DNA from 3 places in the Streptosporangium sp. NPDC050855 genome. Region 2 is predicted to be linked to each of the others. Evidence: riboswitches for the same ligand, from Rfam matches in the RefSeq annotation. Region 2 holds a riboswitch; each other region holds the start of a gene.
What was found. A riboswitch is a leader RNA that binds a small molecule or an ion and turns the genes downstream of it on or off. The one in region 2 is predicted to bind cyclic di-AMP.
Positions count from the first base shown of each region.

Region 1: it holds a riboswitch for cyclic di-AMP, as region 2 does, so the genes downstream of both, ACIBCT_RS17025 (CHAP domain-containing protein) here and ACIBCT_RS18365 (NlpC/P60 family protein) in region 2, are expected to answer to the same signal.
Region 3: it holds a riboswitch for cyclic di-AMP, as region 2 does, so the genes downstream of both, ACIBCT_RS27635 (C40 family peptidase) here and ACIBCT_RS18365 (NlpC/P60 family protein) in region 2, are expected to answer to the same signal.

Region 1 covers NZ_JBITFY010000007.1:311,241-316,859, forward strand. Annotated here, with positions in the region: gene ACIBCT_RS17015 (hypothetical protein) at 1-854, opposite strand, end outside; gene ACIBCT_RS17020 (oxidoreductase) at 1,061-1,942, shown strand; cyclic di-AMP (ydaO/yuaA leader) riboswitch at 2,441-2,579, shown strand; gene ACIBCT_RS17025 (CHAP domain-containing protein) at 2,598-3,314, shown strand; gene ACIBCT_RS17030 (ABC transporter substrate-binding protein) at 4,122-5,474, shown strand; gene ACIBCT_RS17035 (sugar ABC transporter permease) at 5,558-5,619, shown strand, end outside.
Region 2 covers NZ_JBITFY010000008.1:259,636-265,254, reverse strand. Annotated here, with positions in the region: gene lysX (bifunctional lysylphosphatidylglycerol synthetase/lysine--tRNA ligase LysX) at 1-703, shown strand, start outside; gene ACIBCT_RS18370 (LuxR C-terminal-related transcriptional regulator) at 1,687-1,887, shown strand; gene ACIBCT_RS18365 (NlpC/P60 family protein) at 1,988-3,037, opposite strand; cyclic di-AMP (ydaO/yuaA leader) riboswitch at 3,043-3,191, opposite strand; gene ACIBCT_RS18360 (amino-acid N-acetyltransferase) at 3,528-4,190, shown strand; gene ACIBCT_RS18355 (RDD family protein) at 4,407-5,528, shown strand.
Region 3 covers NZ_JBITFY010000015.1:86,204-91,822, forward strand. Annotated here, with positions in the region: gene ACIBCT_RS27620 (glycosyltransferase family 4 protein) at 1-877, opposite strand, end outside; gene ACIBCT_RS27625 (M48 family metallopeptidase) at 874-2,151, opposite strand; gene ACIBCT_RS27630 (hypothetical protein) at 2,148-3,092, opposite strand; gene ACIBCT_RS27635 (C40 family peptidase) at 3,172-3,714, opposite strand; cyclic di-AMP (ydaO/yuaA leader) riboswitch at 3,848-4,007, opposite strand; gene ACIBCT_RS27640 (DUF1905 domain-containing protein) at 4,375-4,665, opposite strand; gene ACIBCT_RS27645 (NlpC/P60 family protein) at 5,012-5,619, opposite strand, start outside.

The DNA of each region.
Region 1 (5,619 bases), on a different contig from region 2:
GCGGCCAGGCCGCGCAGCGTCAGCTCCGCGGGGATGCCGCCGTCGTAGACGGTGATCCCGCGCTGCTCGGCGACCCGGGCCAGGTCGCCCGGGTCCTCGCGGCGGTGCGGGAAGTAGGCCACCGGCCCGTCCGCGCCCAGCCCGGCCAGCCAGGTGAAGTAGTGCTCCCGGTGGATCAGGCCGTTGCGGACCAGCGAGGTGCCCAGGACCACGGTCCGCTCCTGCGGGCGGGGCCTGCGCAGCGGCTGCGAGCGCAGCCAGGCGAAGTCGTGGGTGACCAGCTCGATCCCCCTGGCCCGTACGGCCTTCGCCAGGTCGGGGGCGACGGGCAGCGCGGTGAAGATCGAGAGCCGGCCGGAACGGGCGGCGGCGCGCAGCCGCAGTCCGGCCGCCACGCCCAGGACGGTCCTGAGCCGCCCGGCCCCGCCGCGTGCCCGCAGCAGGGGCGTGCCGGGCCTGCCGGTGATCAGCTCCAGGAGCCTGATCGTGGCCAGGCCGTCGTCGACGATCACGACCCGGCCGGGAGAGGCGGTGAGCCAGCGGAACTGGACCTTGCCGGAGAAGGCGTCGCCCAGCGCCCAGGTGCGTCCCCGGGGCGGCCGGGGCATGTCCGGGCGGGCCTCGGCGAGTTCGAGGCCCTCGGGCAGCCCCAGGCGTCTCAGCTCGCGTCCCGTCACCGCCAGGGGGCGCAGGCCCGCCCTGGGCACGAGGTGGCCGCGGGGGCCGAGCAGCCCCGCGTGATGGGCCTCCACGGCGCAGAGCATCTGCAGCGGAGACTCCACCCAGGCGACGGCCGAACCCTGCTCCCGCGCGTGGTCTCGGCCGTCCTCCACGCCGGGCGATGACCCGTTCACGACCGCCACACCGTAACCCGGTGGCCTTACCGGTCCGGGAACTGCGGGTGAACAGCGGACCACGCGCGCCAACTTGTGATCTTGCGTGGCTTCGCGCGGGGCGCCTGGCCGTTCCGTACACTGCCCGTACCTGAAGATCCACGCCGGGCACCGGCGGGTCGGCCGCGCGGGCCGCAGGGCCGTGCGGGAGCGGAGAGGGGCGAGCCATGTGGACGGCCGAGGACGTTCCCGACCTGACCGGCCGCACGGCCGTCGTCACCGGGGCCAGCGGGGGCATTGGCCTGCCGACGGCGCTGGAGCTGGCCAGGCACGGCGCCCGGGTCGTGCTGGCCGCCCGTGACCCCGGGCGGGGCAGGGCCGCGCTGGAGGCCGTCAGGGCCGAGGTGCCGGGGGCCCGGGTGGAGGCGGGGGCGCTCGACCTGGCCGACCTGCGGTCGGTGCGCGCCTTCGCCGAGACCGTCCGCGAGCCGCTGGACCTGCTGATCAACAACGCCGGGGTGGGGCTGATGCCCCGGGGGACGACCGCCGACGGCTTCGAGACCCAGTTCGGCGTCAACCACCTGGGGCACTTCGCGCTGACCGGCCTGCTGATGCCGCGCCTGCTGGCCGCCCCGGCGGCCCGGGTGGTCACGGTCTCCAGCGACGCGCACTCCGTCGGGACGATCGACTTCGACGACCTGGGCCTCGAACGCCGGTACGGCAGGTTCTCCTCCTACGGCCGTTCCAAGCTGGCCAACCTGCTGTTCACCCTGGAGCTGCAGCGCCGCGCCGACGCCTCGGGGGCGACCCTGCTCAGCCTGGCGACCCACCCGGGCACCACCGCGACCGGGATCCTGAAGACGGGCGTGCTGACCCGCCCCCTCAACGCCCTGATGCGCCTGGTGCTGCAACCGGCCGCCAAGGGCGCCCTGCCGTCCCTGTACGCCGCCACCTCCCCCGAGGTCACGGGCGGGCAGTACATCGGCCCGGGGCCGAAGGTGCTGCGCCCCTCGGCCCGGGCGACCGACCCGGAGGTGGCGGCGCGGCTGTGGGAGGTGTCGGAGGAGATGACCGGCGTGCGGTTCGGGGAGACCCGGCGGCTGCCGTGAGGGGTCGCCTCCCCGCTTGAACAGGGCATTGAGGAGGTTTTGAGAAGACTTTAGGAAAGATCGTCCGCCGCCCCCGCAGTTTTTACCATCGAAGGCCAGTTCGACAAAGGCGGTAGGTAAAGAGCCGCCCGGGGACCGGTCCTTCCCGACCCGTGACCACCGGGCCGGACGGCGGGCGGACGCGGGCCCGATCTCCGGATCGCCGGGGACACCGGGCTTTCCGGTCACCGCCCCGAAGAGGTCCGGGCGACGGCGAGGGCATGGGACGACCCGCGGGGAGGGTGATCCACTCCCCTCCCGGGGGCGCGGAACGGCATCCTCTACCCCTCTGACCAGGCGCTATCACCATGAGAAGGCAATGTGTCCTGCTTGTAATCGTCTGACCGGATGACGTAGGTTCATCCCGTTCATGGCAAATGTCTGGGTCTACCAAGGTCTGAGCATTGCCGTCACATTGCCCGACCGCGTCTCACCTGGGCGGACCCCCTCCGCCCCCGGTGAGCACGGCCGCCGAATCCGCGAGGTCTGCGGAACCGGGGAACCACGTTCCTGGGGTGAATCAACGCATACGTGCGTCGTAGGGCACTTCCCAGCCCGAACCCGTCAGCTAACCCGGTAGGCGGAATGGAAGCGACGCAAGGAGTCGAACCCCCATATGACCGAGCACCGCTCCACCCCCACCCCCATCATCCCCCGCCTGGCACGAATCGCCCTCGGCGCCTCCATCGCACTGACCGCGGGAGTCATGGGCCCCGCCGCCCAGGCCGACGGCCACGGCGCGCTGAACACCCCGCCCGCCGACACCAAGACCGCCGAGGTCTCCTCGGACTCCGGGTCCGCCAGGACCCCCCTGGAGGTCGTGGCCCAGCGGCTTCCCAAGGTCACGGCCGCGCAGGTGCTGAACCTGGCCGCCCAGCAGATCGGCGTCCGCGAGAACTCCATGGGCGGCGGGACCAAGTTCCACCAGTGGTACATGTCCTCCCCCCGCGCCCAGGAGACCGCCGCCCGCGACGGAGGCAACATCTACGGCTACGCCAACGCCCCCTGGTGCGCGATGTTCGTGTCCTGGGTCGGCGAGATGGCGGGCATCCGGCCCACGATGGGCTGGGACGCCTACACCGTCACCCACGCCAAGTGGTTCGCGCAGAACGGCCACTGGGGCACCACCCCCACCCCCGGCGCCGTCGTCTACTTCGACTGGGAGGGCGGCAAGAGCATCGACGGCATCGACCACGTCGGCTTCGTGAAGCACGACAACGGCGACGGCACGATCACCACGATCGAGGGCAACACCGGCAACGGTAACGTCGAGCAGCTCGTCCGGCCCATGTCCGAGGTCGCCGGCTTCGGCTACCCGGTCTACGCCGGCTGATCCGGCCCCGGCCGGCACCGGCCGGCACCGCGACTCACGCGGCTCACGGACTCACGCGACGGGGTCCGCACCAGGACCCTGTCAGGGTACGTGTCAGACCCCTCGCGCCCCCTCCCCCCTTCCCCTTCACACCCCCCGTCCATCCGCCCGTCGTCCCGGCCAGGCCGGGAGACGGGCCTCGTCATGCCTCCGGCGCCCGCCCGTCCCGCACGAGGGCTCCGATCGCGTACGGGCCGGCGTCTCCGGCGTCCCTGCATCTCCGGCGTCCCTGCATCTCCGGCGTCTCTGCGTCTCCGGCGTCCCCGCGTCCTCCGTGTCTCCCGCGCGGATGCCGTCCCGCGCGCGGGTGCGGCCGCGCGCCGGGCACGATCACCGCCCGGCCCCGCCACGGGCCGTCGTGTGCCGCAGCGTGCCGTCACGAGGCGGCGTATGCCGTCACGAGGCCGCGTACACGACCGGACGTCGCGCACGGTCACGCGCGGGGTCCGCCGCGCGGTGGTCCCGTCCGGTGCCGGTTCGTGGTAGGAGCGCGAAATGCCCTGACTGTATGCCCGTGTGATGGGAGCGCTCCCAAAACCCCATATGGGATGTATATCACCATTTAGGCGCCCCAGGACCCTCAAAACGCCTTCCATGTAACGGTTGAGTTTCGGTCTATTGACGTCCTGGTTGCCCATCGTCCACTCTTCGTGGGAGCGCTCCCAAAGCACATTGAGGAAAGACCGCATCGTGAGGCCGCGTTTGTCGGGGACCGGTACGCGATGTCACCTCCCAATGATTCGGGCGACCACCTGAGAGGGGTCCGGAATGTTGAACAACAAGCGGCAGGGCAAGCTGGCCGCCGTAGCGGTCATGGCGGCCACCGCCCTGGCCATCACGTCGTGCGGTTCCAGCGAGCCCGCCAAGCCCGCGGCCGGCGGTTCTTCCTCCGCCGCCGCGGCCGAGCCGGTGACGATCACCGTGCACACCTTCGGAGGTGGCGAGAACTTCGGCTATGACAAGGCCGTGGAGACCTGGAACGCCGCTCACCCGAACATCCAGGTCAAGTACCAGAACCTGACCGACCGGTTCGAGGACGTCTACCTGCCGCAGCTGCTCCAGCGTCTGCAGGCCGGCAGCGGCGCCGCCGACATCATCGCCCTCGACGAGGGCGCGATGGGCCTCATGAAGGCCCGTCCCCAGTTCTTCACGGACCTGGCCCAGTACGGGCTGGACAGCCGCAAGGCCGACTTCCCCGCGGCGAAGTGGGACAACGGCATCAACGCCGACAACAAGCTCTTCGCCCTCGGCACCGACATCGGCGGCATGACCATGTGCTACCGCAAGGACCTGTTCGAGAAGGCGGGCCTGCCCACCAACCGCGAAGAGGTCGGCAAGCTCTGGCCGGACTGGGCCGCCTTCATGGAGGTCGGCAAGAAGTTCCAGGCCGCCAACCCCGGCAAGAGCGACCCCAAGTTCCTCGACGGCCCGAACACGCTCTACAACGTGATCCTGTCGCAGGAGGCGCCGAAGAACGGCAACGTCGCCTACTTCGACAAGCAGAACCAGCTCGTCATCGAGACCAACCCCGCGATCAAGACGTCCTTCGACACGGTGAAGAGCTTCAGCGAGGCGGGCCTGACCGCCAAGCTCGCGTCCTTCACCCCGCCGTGGAACGCCGCCATCAAGAAGGGCGGCTTCGCGACCATGGGCTGCCCGGCCTGGATGCTCGGTGTGGTCTCCGGTGCGGCCGGTGAGGGCAACAAGGGCAAGTGGGACGTCGCGGCGGTGCCCGGCGGTGCCGGCAACTGGGGCGGCTCCTACCTGGCCGTGCCCAAGCAGAGCAAGCACCCCAAGGAGGCCGCCGAGGTCCTGAACTACCTCACCGGCAAGGAGGGCCACGTCATGGCCTTCCAGGAGGCCGCGGCCTTCCCGAGCTCCATCCCGGCTCAGCAGGACCCCGCGGTCGCGGACCTGAAGAACGAGTTCTTCAACGACGCGCCGACCGGCAAGATCTTCGGCGAGTCGGTCAAGGACCTGCTGCCGGTCTTCCTGGGTGAGAAGCACGCCCAGGTCAAGACCTCGGTGGAGAAGGTCCTGGAGGGCATGGACCAGGGTTCGGTCCCCTACGACCAGGCCTGGACCAAGTTCCTCGAGGCCGGCGTCAAGGCAGCGGGCTGATCCCCCTCCCGACCCGCATCGGCCCGGCGGCGGTGACCCCGCCGCCGGGCCGGTCGTCTGCCCCCGCTGAAAGGCTTTGACCGATGACACTGCACGTCGACTCCCCGGCCGCCCCGCCCCGGCCCGGCCCCGAGCGGCCGACGGG
Region 2 (5,619 bases):
CGAGTTCACCATGCTCGAGGCGTACGGGACCTATCTCGACTACAACGACATCGCGGACCTGACCCAGCGGATGATCCAGAAGGCGGTGGTGGCCGCGCTGGGTCACTCCGTGGTCGTCCACGACGGTCAGGAGATCGATCTGGGCCTGGCCAAGTGGCCGCGGATCACCCTCTACGGGTCGGTCTCCGAGGCGCTGGGCGAGGAGGTCACGACCGCGACGCCGCTGGAGCGCGTCCGCGCCCTCGCGGACGCGCGGGAGATCCACTGGGACGCCGCGTGGGGTCAGGGCAAGCTCGTCCAGGAGATCTTCGAGGCTCTCGTCGAGCACACGCTCGTCCAGCCCACGTTCGTCATGGACTATCCCCTGGAGACCTCCCCGCTGGCCCGCAACCACCGCGACAACCCGCTCCTCACCGAGAAGTGGGACCTGATCGGGTTCGGCACCGAGCTCGGCACCGGCTACTCGGAGCTGAACGATCCGATCGAGCAGCGCCGTCGTCTCACCGAGCAGTCCCTGCTCGCCGCGGGCGGCGACGTCGAGGCGATGCAGCTTGACGAGGACTTCCTCACCGCCCTGGAATATGGCATGCCGCCCACCGGTGGCATGGGGCTGGGCATCGACCGCCTCATCATGGCCTTCACCGGCAGGAACATCCGCGAGACCATCCTGTTCCCGCTGGTCAAGCCGTCGGGCCGGGCCTGACCGACGCGCGGCCACCGGGTCACGCGAGACGACGTCCCCGCCGGGCGGTGGTACCGGGCCCGACCACGGCCGGGTCCGGTACCACCGCCCGGAGCACGATCATGTCCCCGGCCGGGCGCTGTGCCGCGCCCGGGCGGAAGCGCGCCTTCGGGCCCTCGGACGGCACCCAAGGCACCCACGGCATCCCCGGCGCCACGGCGCCCCGGGCCTCCCGTCGATCATCCGGGCTCCAGGGGTGCGGAACGGGGCGACACGGCCCGGACGGCGACCCACCGGCCGGGCGTCGCGCATCGGCGGCGGCCACGCTCCCGCGGCCGGAGGTGTGCCCGTAAGGCGCGGGGGAGCCGGGAGCGGAAGGGCAGGATCCCGGCCCCCGGAAACGGCGGTGCTCGCGTCCCTTCGTGCCATGCGGACGAGTTTCCGCATGGTGTAGAAACTCCCTTTCCAGCACGCCCGATATTACGGCATGCGGATGGCCGTGCATGAAACTCCGCAAATGCCGCAAAGAGCCGAGGTGGCCCACCATTTCATGGTTTTTACGTCACGCCGTCAAGGCGGCGAGGGACGTGACCACCGCCGCACCGGCGGAACAGGGGCCGATTTCCCGAAAAATACGGGCCTGTACGCGCGTCGCGAACCCGGCGTCCGGAGGGCCGCAGGACCTGCCGATCCGGCAAAATCTTGTTCTGTGAAGATGCCGGTCGCCGCAGCCAGGGGACGGTTACGGGTCCACGCCCGAGGCAGATCATGACTTAACCGCAAAGGCGCTGACATATCATGAGTACTTCACGTATGGCCTGCTATGTCAATAGTGCGGCAACGCCATGAAGGGCGGAACTTGACGACCTTTGAACAAGGCGTTTACCGTTCCTGGCGGGCGGTATTCATTCATGGTGCCTTAGGCCCGGTTTCCAGAGTGGGGGGAGTGACTCTTGATGGCATATCCGGAAGTGGATTCGCGCCATGGCGACAGCCCCCTGGGCATGGGCGATATCGGTCTCAGCGCCGACGACCTCGTGCTGCTGGCTGAGCTCGCCAAGGGCGTCACCGTCGACAGGGTGGGCCGCAGGCTCGACATCAGCGGCCGGACCGTCAGGCGCAGGCTCAGGGGCATCTGCGACCGCATCGGCGTCGCCACGGCGATCGAGGCCGTGGCCTGGGCGGCCCGCCGCCGCCTGATCTAGCCGGCCGCCGCCCGGATTCAGCCGCCCGCTCCGTCCGTCCTCGGCCGAGGCTCGATCCCGCGCCGGGTGGGCGCGGGACGCGTCGAACGGGTGGTGGCGGTCAGCCGGCGATGCGCACGCCTCCCACGAAGGGCCGGTTGTCGATCGTGGTGATGTGGATGACGTCACCGGTCCGGGGGGCGTGGACCATCAGGCCCGCGCCGATGTAGATCCCGACGTGGTGCAGGTCGCTGTAGAAGAAGACGAGATCGCCCGGGCGCAGCTCGCTCCGGGAGACGCGCGTGCCCGCGGTCCACTGGTCCCCGGTGTAGTGCGGCAGGCTGATCCCGACCTTCTGGTAGGCCCACATGACCAGCCCGGAGCAGTCGAAGGAGTCGGGCCCCTCGGCGCCCCAGACGTACGGCTTGAGCTGCTGGGTCAGCGCCCAGCGGGCGGCCTCGGCCCCCTTGCCGCTGCCCACGATGGGCGCGTCGACCTTCACCCGGGCGCCACGGTTGCCGATGGCCTGGGCGCGTACCTCCTTGAACAGGTCGCTCTCCACCCGCGCGACCAGCCGCTCGATCTTGGCGCGCTTGGCGCCGATCTCCGTCAGCAGCTTCTTGACCTCGGAGGTCCTGGCCTTGGCACCGGCCTGCGCCCGCTCCGCGGCCTCGATCGCCCGGCCCACCTGGGCGACCTCCTCGCTCTGCTGCTGCTGCAGGGCGTAGCTGGTGGTGGCCTGGTCGAGGAAGTTGTCGGGGTCGGACGTCTGGGTGAGGGTGAGCCCGGCGTTCAGGCCGCCCGACATGTAGCTGCTCTGTGCCAGCAGGGCGGCCTTGGTCCGCCGCGCCGCCAGCTCGGACTCGCTGGTGGCCAGGGTCTTCTTGGCGCTCTCCGCGGCACGCTGCGCCTGCTTGAGCTTGACCCGCTCGCCGTTGTACTGCTCGGCGAGCGTCTCGATCTCGTTGTGCAGCTTCTCGGCCTGCGCGGCCAGTTGCTTGAGGCTGGGCTCGGGGTCGGCGGAGGCCGCGACCAGCGGGGTGCCCAGGGTGAGGGTGGCGAACGCCAGGCCGATCACCACCATGCGGTGGCGGAGCCCTCGCGGCGCGCGTCGTGGACGGTGGGCGTCGCCACCCGCCTGGTCTCCTCCGCGGTCGCGCGTGCGCTTCACCAATGGACTCCTCTCCTCGGCCGCCTACCGGGTTAGCTGACGGGTTCGGGCCGGAGGGCAGCCCTACCGGGTGCGCCGGTGGCACTCGGATTCACCCCGGGGGACTCGGGTGGGTCCCCGGTTCTCCCTGCGGGAGATTCGGCGGGTCAGGCTTTTCACATCTCTGACATCGAGGACGGAGATTAGTCCACCCTTGGTTCCTGCTCAACCAGAACTTCGAATTCAGTAGAGGTTTCGCAACTGAAATGTCACGGACGGATCACATCTCAAAATGATCACTGAGGCCTTTACGGGCCCTTTGCCCAGGGGTTCATCGGGCCCGAGGGGGTCCGCCCAGCTCCGGGACCGTACCGAAGATGAAATGCGACACACTTCGACTCCCGATGCCCAGCGTGGTAATGGGACTACCAAGGGTCACGAGAGGGGGGGTGGTGCGCGAGTTAGGGGTGAGCCGTAATGGGGGGACGGCGAGGACGTACGCTGATCGGTCATGGAGCAGGTTGCGGAACAGTCTCCGGCGCCGGTCGTGCGCGCCCCCGCCGAGGCAGGAAGCGGTGGTGAATCCCGGACCGGCACGGAGCGGGAGGGGCCGCCGGGGGCGGCCGGCGTCACCGTCCGGCGTGCCCGCACCCCGGACGTCCGCGCCATCCGGCGCCTGGTCGACACCTACGGCGGCGCGGGACCGCGCCTGCTGGAGAAGGCCACCGTCACCCTGTACGAGGACGTCCAGGAGTTCTGGGTCGCCACCGACGAGCACGGGGAGGTGGTCGGCTGCGGGGCGCTGCACGTCCTGTGGGAGGACCTGGCCGAGATCCGCACCGTCGCCGTCGACCCCGCCCGCCGGGGGGCGGGGATCGGTCACCGCATCGTCTCCGCGCTGCTGCGCACCGCCGTCGAACTCGGCCTGCGCCGCGTCTTCTGCCTGACCTTCGAGGTGGACTTCTTCGCCCGGCACGGGTTCCTGGAGATCCAGGGCACCCCCGTCGCCCCGGAGGTGTACGCCGAACTTCTCGCCTCCTACGACGAGGGCGTCGCGGAGTTCCTGGATCTGGAGCACGTCAAGCCCAACACCCTGGGCAATACGCGGATGCTGCTGCATCTGACACGTGAGCCCGACGTGAGTGACTTTAGAGCTGACACAACGGAAAGGTGACTGTTGTTGCCTATGTCGATACCTTGTGCTGCAGCAAGCATGTGAGTCTGACATCTGCCACATGCGCAGTCTAAGTGAGGTGACGCGGTGAGCACCGGACAGCCGCCGTATCCACAGGATGATCCCGACCGCGATCGCACACCGTCGGGGCAGCCTGAATACGGACAGCACAACGCGGGTCGAGCCGCTGGTGAACTCGACCCCGACATAACGGTCGTGGGATATCGGTCGGAGGCCTCACAGCCGAACATCGGTCCTGGACAGGCCCAGGGCTACGGCCAGCAGGGCTACGGGCAGCAGCCCGGTTACGGCCAGCAGGGCTACGGCCAGCAGCAGGGGTACGGCCAGCAGGGCTCGACCGGCGGGTACGGGCAGCAGCCCGGCTACGGCCAGTCCTCCCACGAGCAGCCGGGCTACGGCCAGCAGGGCGGCACCGGCGGCACGGGCGGCTACGGCCAGCCCGGCTACGGCCAGCAGGGCGGCACCGGCGGGTACGGGCAGCAGCCGGACTACGGCCAGCAGCCCGGCTACGGCCAGCAGGGCGGCACGGGTGGCACGGGCGGCTACGGCCAGCCGGGTTACGGCCAGCAGGGCGCGACCGGTGGCTACGGACAGCAGCCGGACTACGGCCAGCAGCCCGGCTACGGCCAGCAGGGCTACGGGCAGCAGTCGTCCCAGCCCGGGTACGGCCAGCAGCCCGACTACGGTCAGCAGGGCTACGGCCAGCAGGGCGGGTACGGCCAGCAGCCGGACTACGGTCAGCAGGGCTACGGTCAGCCGGCGTACGGCCAGCAGGGCTACGGACAGCCCTACGGCGGCGTTCCCGGCGCTCCGGCGCCGCTCGCCGAGTGGTGGCAGCGTCTGGTGGCACGGCTCATCGACGGGATCATCCTGGGGATCCCGACGTTCATCATCAGCGCCGTGCTGGCCGCCGTCATCGTCACGTCCCCCAGCTTCGACAGCACGACCGGGACCCTGGACGCGGGAGGCGGCTTCTTCCTCGCCACCCTGCTCACGTCCCTGCTCGCAGCGGCGCTGTACTTCGCCTACGAGTTCTTCATGACGACCAGGAGCGGGCAGACCGTCGGCAAGATGGTCATGGGCATCAAGATCGTGCCCGTGGGCAACGTCGTGCCGCCGGGCGGGCTCAGCAACGCCGTCGCGCTCAAGCGGGCCGGCGTGTTCTTCGGCCCGCAGTTCCTGTCCTGGGTGCCGTTCCTGAACTGGATCGTGCGCATCTTCTCCCTCCTGAACGTCCTGTGGCTGCTCTGGGACCAGCCCCTGCACCAGGCTCTGCACGACAAGGTGGCCGACACGGTCGTCGTGAAGATCAAGTAGTTCCCCCGAAGAGACGGGACCGGTGGTTCGACCGCCGGTCCCGTTCTTCGTGCGAGGGCCTTCGCGCGCGTCCCGCGACACCAGGGTCGTC
Region 3 (5,619 bases), on a different contig from region 2:
TGGCGGACGCCTCCAGGTAGACGATGCCGAGCCCTTCGACGTCCACGCCGCCCAGGCGGGTGCGGCACGGCATGGCGAACACGTCTCCCGCGGCGAGGTGGCCGGGCAGCGCGGACTCCGGCACCGGGCCGACGATCCGGACCGCGCCGCCCAGCGGCCGGGCGAGCCGTTCCAGCGTCCTGCGGTACGGGCCGCCACCGATGATCAGGAGCACCGCGTCGGGGACGTCCCGCAGCACCGTGGGCCAGGCCCGCAGGAGCGTGTCCTGGCCCTTGCGCGGCACCAGCCTGGACAGGCAGACCACCGTCGGCCGGTCCCCCAGGCCCAGTTCGGCGCGGATCCGCTCCCCCCCGGCGCCGGGGTGGAACGTCCCGGTGTCGACGCCGGGCGCCAGCCGCACCAGCCTGCCCTCGGGGACCAGCCCGGCCAGCCGGCGCCGGGTGTACTCCCCCAGGTAGGTGACCGCGTCGGCCTCCGCGCCGATCCTGGCGAGGATCCCGCGGGCCAGCGGGATCCCGGCCCATCCCGCCTCGTGGCCGTGGGTGAGCATGACCACGCGGCGTGCCCCGGCCTCGCGCATCCTCGGCGCGAGCAGGCCCAGCGGCGCCGCCGCCCCGAAGACCACGGTGTCGCAGCCGAACCGGGCGACCAGGGCGGCGGCCCGGCGGGCCACCGCGGGCGAGGGCAGCATCAGCGACCCCGGGTGCCGCACCACCGGGTACGGCCGGCGCCGGTCGAAGGCGTCACCGCCGGGCCAGGCCGGGGCGTACACGACGACCGAGCCGGGCGGGCGGCGGGCCACGAGGCCGTGCACGAAGGACTGGATCCCTCCCGCGCGGGGCGGGAAGTCGTTCGTGACGACCAGGGTCCGGCTCACGGCTCGGGGAGACCGTTCAGCCGGGCCCAGGAGCGGGCCGCGGCGATGCGCTGCGGCGCCGCGGGGTGCGAGGCGTAGAGCAGGTGTTCGAGGGGGTCGGGCGACAGGTCCGAGACGTTGGTGGCGGCCAGGCGCCGCTGCATGGCGACGAACGTCGCCGGGTCGCGGGTCAGGTCCAGCGCGTGCACGTCGGCGCGGGCCTCGACCTGCCTGCTCACCACGTTCTGGGCCGGTCCCGACAGGACCGTGGCCAGGCTCACCAGCCCCATGATCAGGCCCGTGGCCCGCGGGTCGCCGAGGGCGGGCACCCCGGCCCGCCGCCGCAGGCCCGGCGCCGAGGCGACCGCGTACAGCAGGCACGCCCCGCAGGCCGCGCCCAGGCCGCCGACGAGCGTTCCCCAGAGCACGTCGCCCGCCTCGGCGTGGCCCAGCTCGTGCGCGACCACCAGCTCGACCTCGTCGGCGGGGGCCCGCAGCAGCGTGTCGTAGACGACGATCCTGCGGGTGGCGCCGAAGCCGGAGACGTAGGCGTTGAGCGCGGTGGTCCGCCGCGAGGCGTCGGCGACGAGCACGTCCTCCACGGGCACGCCGTCCCTGGCGGCCATGGCGAGCAGGTCGTCGCGCAGCTTCCCGGCCTCCATCGGCCTGAAGTCGTTGAAGATCGGCTCGATGAGCACCGGGTAGGCGAAGGACGCGCCCAGCGTCAGCGCGAACACCCCGGCCGAGGCCGGGATCCACCAGCGCCGGTAGCGCCGCGCCAGCGCGACCACCGCCAGGACCATGATCGCGGTCAGTGCCGTGCCGACGCCCGCGCTCTTGACCCGGTCGGCCGACCACGCGGGCCACTGCTGGGTGGACAGCCCGTACTCGCGCAGGTAGGTCTCCGACCACATCCCCAGCGGCCAGCGCAGGGCCGCCACCGCGGCCGAGATCACCAGCACGCCGAGCAGCACGCGCAGCCACCAGGGGCCCCGCAGCCGGTCGGCCAGCCGGGCGCCCAGCGGCGTGGCCACCAGCACCCCGGCCACGACCAGCGTCAGGCCCAGCGACAGGTACGCGGGAACGCTGACCAGCGCGTCGAACGCCTGGGAGCGGGCGATCTGCTCGGCGGTGAAGTCCCGCTCCGGGGAGGGGGCGACCTCGGGCGCCGCCGCGGGCAGGGCCCGCCAGGGCGTGGTGAACGCCACGACCGCCAGGGTGAGCGCGCCCAGGGCGGCCAGCGCCCACCCCGCCGACCGCGTGCCCGAGGGCGCGTCCGTCGTGCTCAGCGTCATCGCAGTTCCCTCCGGAGGTACTCGCGCCAGGCCCGGGTGAACTCGGCCGCCGACAGGCCGAGCGTGCTCCCGACATCGCTACCGTAGAGCCTCACCAACGCCTTCTCCCCGAAGCGCTCCGCGACGAGGCGGCAGGCAAGCCACGCCTCCTCGTAGGCCTGCGCGAGCCTCGGGGCGCCCGGGGCGAAATCGGCCGGTCCGGGGAGGCGGGCGGGCAGGGTCCCGGCGCGCACCTCCGCGGCCAGCTCGGCGGCGACCGTCCGCACGGCGATCCCGGCGTCGCGGTACCCGGCGTAGTCCGCGAAACCCTCCGAGAGCCACATCGGCACCCGGCCGCCGCGGGTGGCGCCGGTGGCCACGTGGGTGAGCTCGTGCGTGATCACCACGTCCCTGCCGGTCGCGGTGAGCCGGGCGTAGCCGGACGGCAGGACGATCACCCGGTCCGCGGTGGCCAGGGCGGCCAGGCCGCGGGTGCTTCCCGCCCCGGCGAGGGCGGCGGCCTCGGCGTCGGTGGCGGGGTGGAGGACCAGGGCCCGGACCGGTCCCCAGATCTCCGCGACGGTGCGCCGGGCCCGGTCGGCCGTGGCCGCCAGGTCCCGCAGGGCGGCGTGCGGCACGCGGTGGCCGACCACCACGGAGTGCCGGCCCCGCACGACGGTCGCGCCGTCCGGCCAGAGGCCGGCGGGGACATCGGGAACATCGGGAACATCGGGGACGCCGGGAACACCGGAGACCCCGGGAGGTCCGGGGACGGCGGGAGTGCGGCGGCCGGCGAGGGTGCCGAGGGAGTCCGGGACGCCGGGGAGGCCGTGCCGGCCGGCCGGGAGGGGTCCGGCCCCGGTGAGCGGGCCGGCGCTCAGCAGCGCCAGCATCCCGGCGAGCACGGCGCGGCGGCCTCGCGGGACGGATCCGCCCGGGTGGGACCCGTTCGGGACGGACATGTGAGCCGATGGTAGCCGACCGGACGGCAGCGGTCCCGTCCCCGCGGTGCGGGGACGGGACCGCTGTCACCGTTCGGGTTCAGGCTCCGGGCCGGGCCGCTCCCGCGAAGGAGGACCGGTAGTGCCCCTTCAGCTTCACGATCCGGACGGACTTGCCGCTGCTCGGCGAGTGGACCATCCTGCCCTTGCCGACGTACATGCCGACGTGGCCCTTTCCGCTGAAGAACAGCAGGTCACCGGGGAGCAGCTTGCTCCAAGGGACCTTCTTCTTGAGCGACCTGTACTGGCTGTGCGTGATCCTGGGAAGGGACACGCCGGCCGTGCGCCAGGCGTAGCGGACGAGCCCCGAGCAGTCGAAGGCTCCGGGACCGGAGGCTCCCCACCGGTACGGATCGCCGATCTGCTTCTTGGCCGCCGCGACGGCCTTGCCGGCCCGAACCTTCTGCAGTGCCGCCCTGCTCATCGTGGTCTTGGCCTTGGCCTTGGACTTCGTGGCGGTCCTGGCCTTGGTCCTGGCCTTGACCGTGCCCTTCGTCGTGGCCCGCCCGGTCTCCGTGCTCTCGGTCTGCTCGGAGACGCCGGTCGCGCTGCTGACCAGGATCTCAGGGGGATTGTCCGTCATCGCCTGCGCCGCCGTGGGTCCCAGGGTGACCGCTCCGGCTGAGGCGGTCAACGTGAGGGCGACGCCGCCTAGAGAAAGGCGGAAAAAGCGTGACAAACGGGGGTTGTACGGGGTGGTAGACAGGATTTCTCCTTGGTGCTTCCACTGATGCCTACCGGGTTAGCTGACGGATTCGGGCTTGGAAGATGCCCTACGGCACAAATGTGCCGATTCACCCCTGGCCACGGTGTGTCGGGCCTTTTGGGTCCCCGGTTCCATGCCTCCTGGCTGCACGGATTCGGCGGGCCGCCACGATGACGTCCGCCCCTTGCGGGGGCGCGGCGGCCGGCTGGATTTCTATGGACGAAGACGGCCCGGAGACCGTCGTTCACCGCGGCGGCATGGCTTGCACGTCGCGCAGCCAGAAGTTACTCCGATCGCCACGTTTCGGCAAAGGGTTCCCAGAAACGGAGGATCGAGAGGGCTTCTTGATCCTCCCGTTACCGCTGCGTGATGCCTATTTATGCGATCGAGATATGACTCTCGTCACATCGCCCTCCAAGCCCTGTGAATCGCGAGTTTTGTTATCTTCGTCACATCGTTCCGGCCCTCGCGGTGAGCGCGGGGGACGCCGTGGCCCGGGTCGCCGCGAGCGGCGTTCCCGGGCCCGCGGGCGACGGTTCAGCTCAGCCGCCGCTCGAGGTGGAACGTCACCTCGGCCCCGGCCTCGTGCTTGCCGATCAGCCTGCACAGCTCCGCCCGCAGCGGCAGCCAGTGCGGGCCGGCGCCCGAGGGCATCAGCGTGGCGGCGAACGGGTGACCGTCGACCGTCCCGGTGACCTTCACGGCCCGCCTCGTGCCGAGGAGCTCGGCCGAGCCCGGCACGGTCACGAAGGTGGCGAAGGCGCCGTCCTTCTCGATGGGGGCGGTGAAGGTGTGGCCGAGCGGCTGCGGGGTCGCGGGGGTGGGCATCGTCGTCTCCCTGGTCCTGTGTCGCGGCACGCCTCCGGGGGCCGGAGGAGGCCGATGGTCCGTCCGGAGAGAGGACTCCCGCGAGGGCGCGGAATCGTCGCCCGCGCGCGAGACGTCTTCACGGACCCCCACGGGCGCCGGTGGGCGGCCCGTCCGGGGGGCGAGCGGCCCAGACGGACCGGAGCCCCCTCGGGAGAGGGCGGCCCCGGGCACACGGGCCCTCAGGAGCGGACAGGCCCTCAGGAGCACGACGGGGCCCTCAGGGGCACACGAACCGCCCTGAGGGACGGACGGGCCCTCAAAAGCGACGGGCCCTCAGGGGCGGGCCCCCAGAAGCGACGGGCCCTCAGGGGCGGACGGCCCCGACGAGGCGGCGGCCGTAGGCCGACAGCGGGACGACCTTGACCACGTCGCCGGTCTGCGGGGCGTGCACGATCTTGCCGTCGCCCGCGTACATGCTGACGTGCCCCAGGCCCTCGCTGAAGATGAGGTCCCCCGGCTGCAGGTCGTTCAGCGAGACCTTGCGGCTCGCGCCCCAGCTCCACTGCTGCCAGGTCGTCCGGGGGATGCTGACCCCGCCGGTGCGCCAGGAGGCCTGCACCAGGCCCGAGCAGTCCCAGCCGCCGGGGCCGGTGCCGCCGTACTGGTAGGGCTTGCCCACCTGGGCGAAGGCGAACTGCAGGGCGGCACGGGCGTTGCCCGAGGCGGCGCCGGTGTACTGGATCCCGGCGCTGTCGGGGTCGCCCTGGCGGAAGGCGCCGAGCTCGCGCAGGAGCTTGGTCTGGACCTTGACCATCCTGTCGGCCTTGGCCTTCTCCTCGGCGAGCTCGTCGCGGGTCTCGTCGGCCTCGGCCAGCACCTCCTTGGCCTTGTCCCGGTTGGTCCGCAGCTCCTTGGTGGCCTGGTCGAAGGCGCTGAGGGAGCGGGCCCGGGAGGCGGCCATCTGGTCGGCGG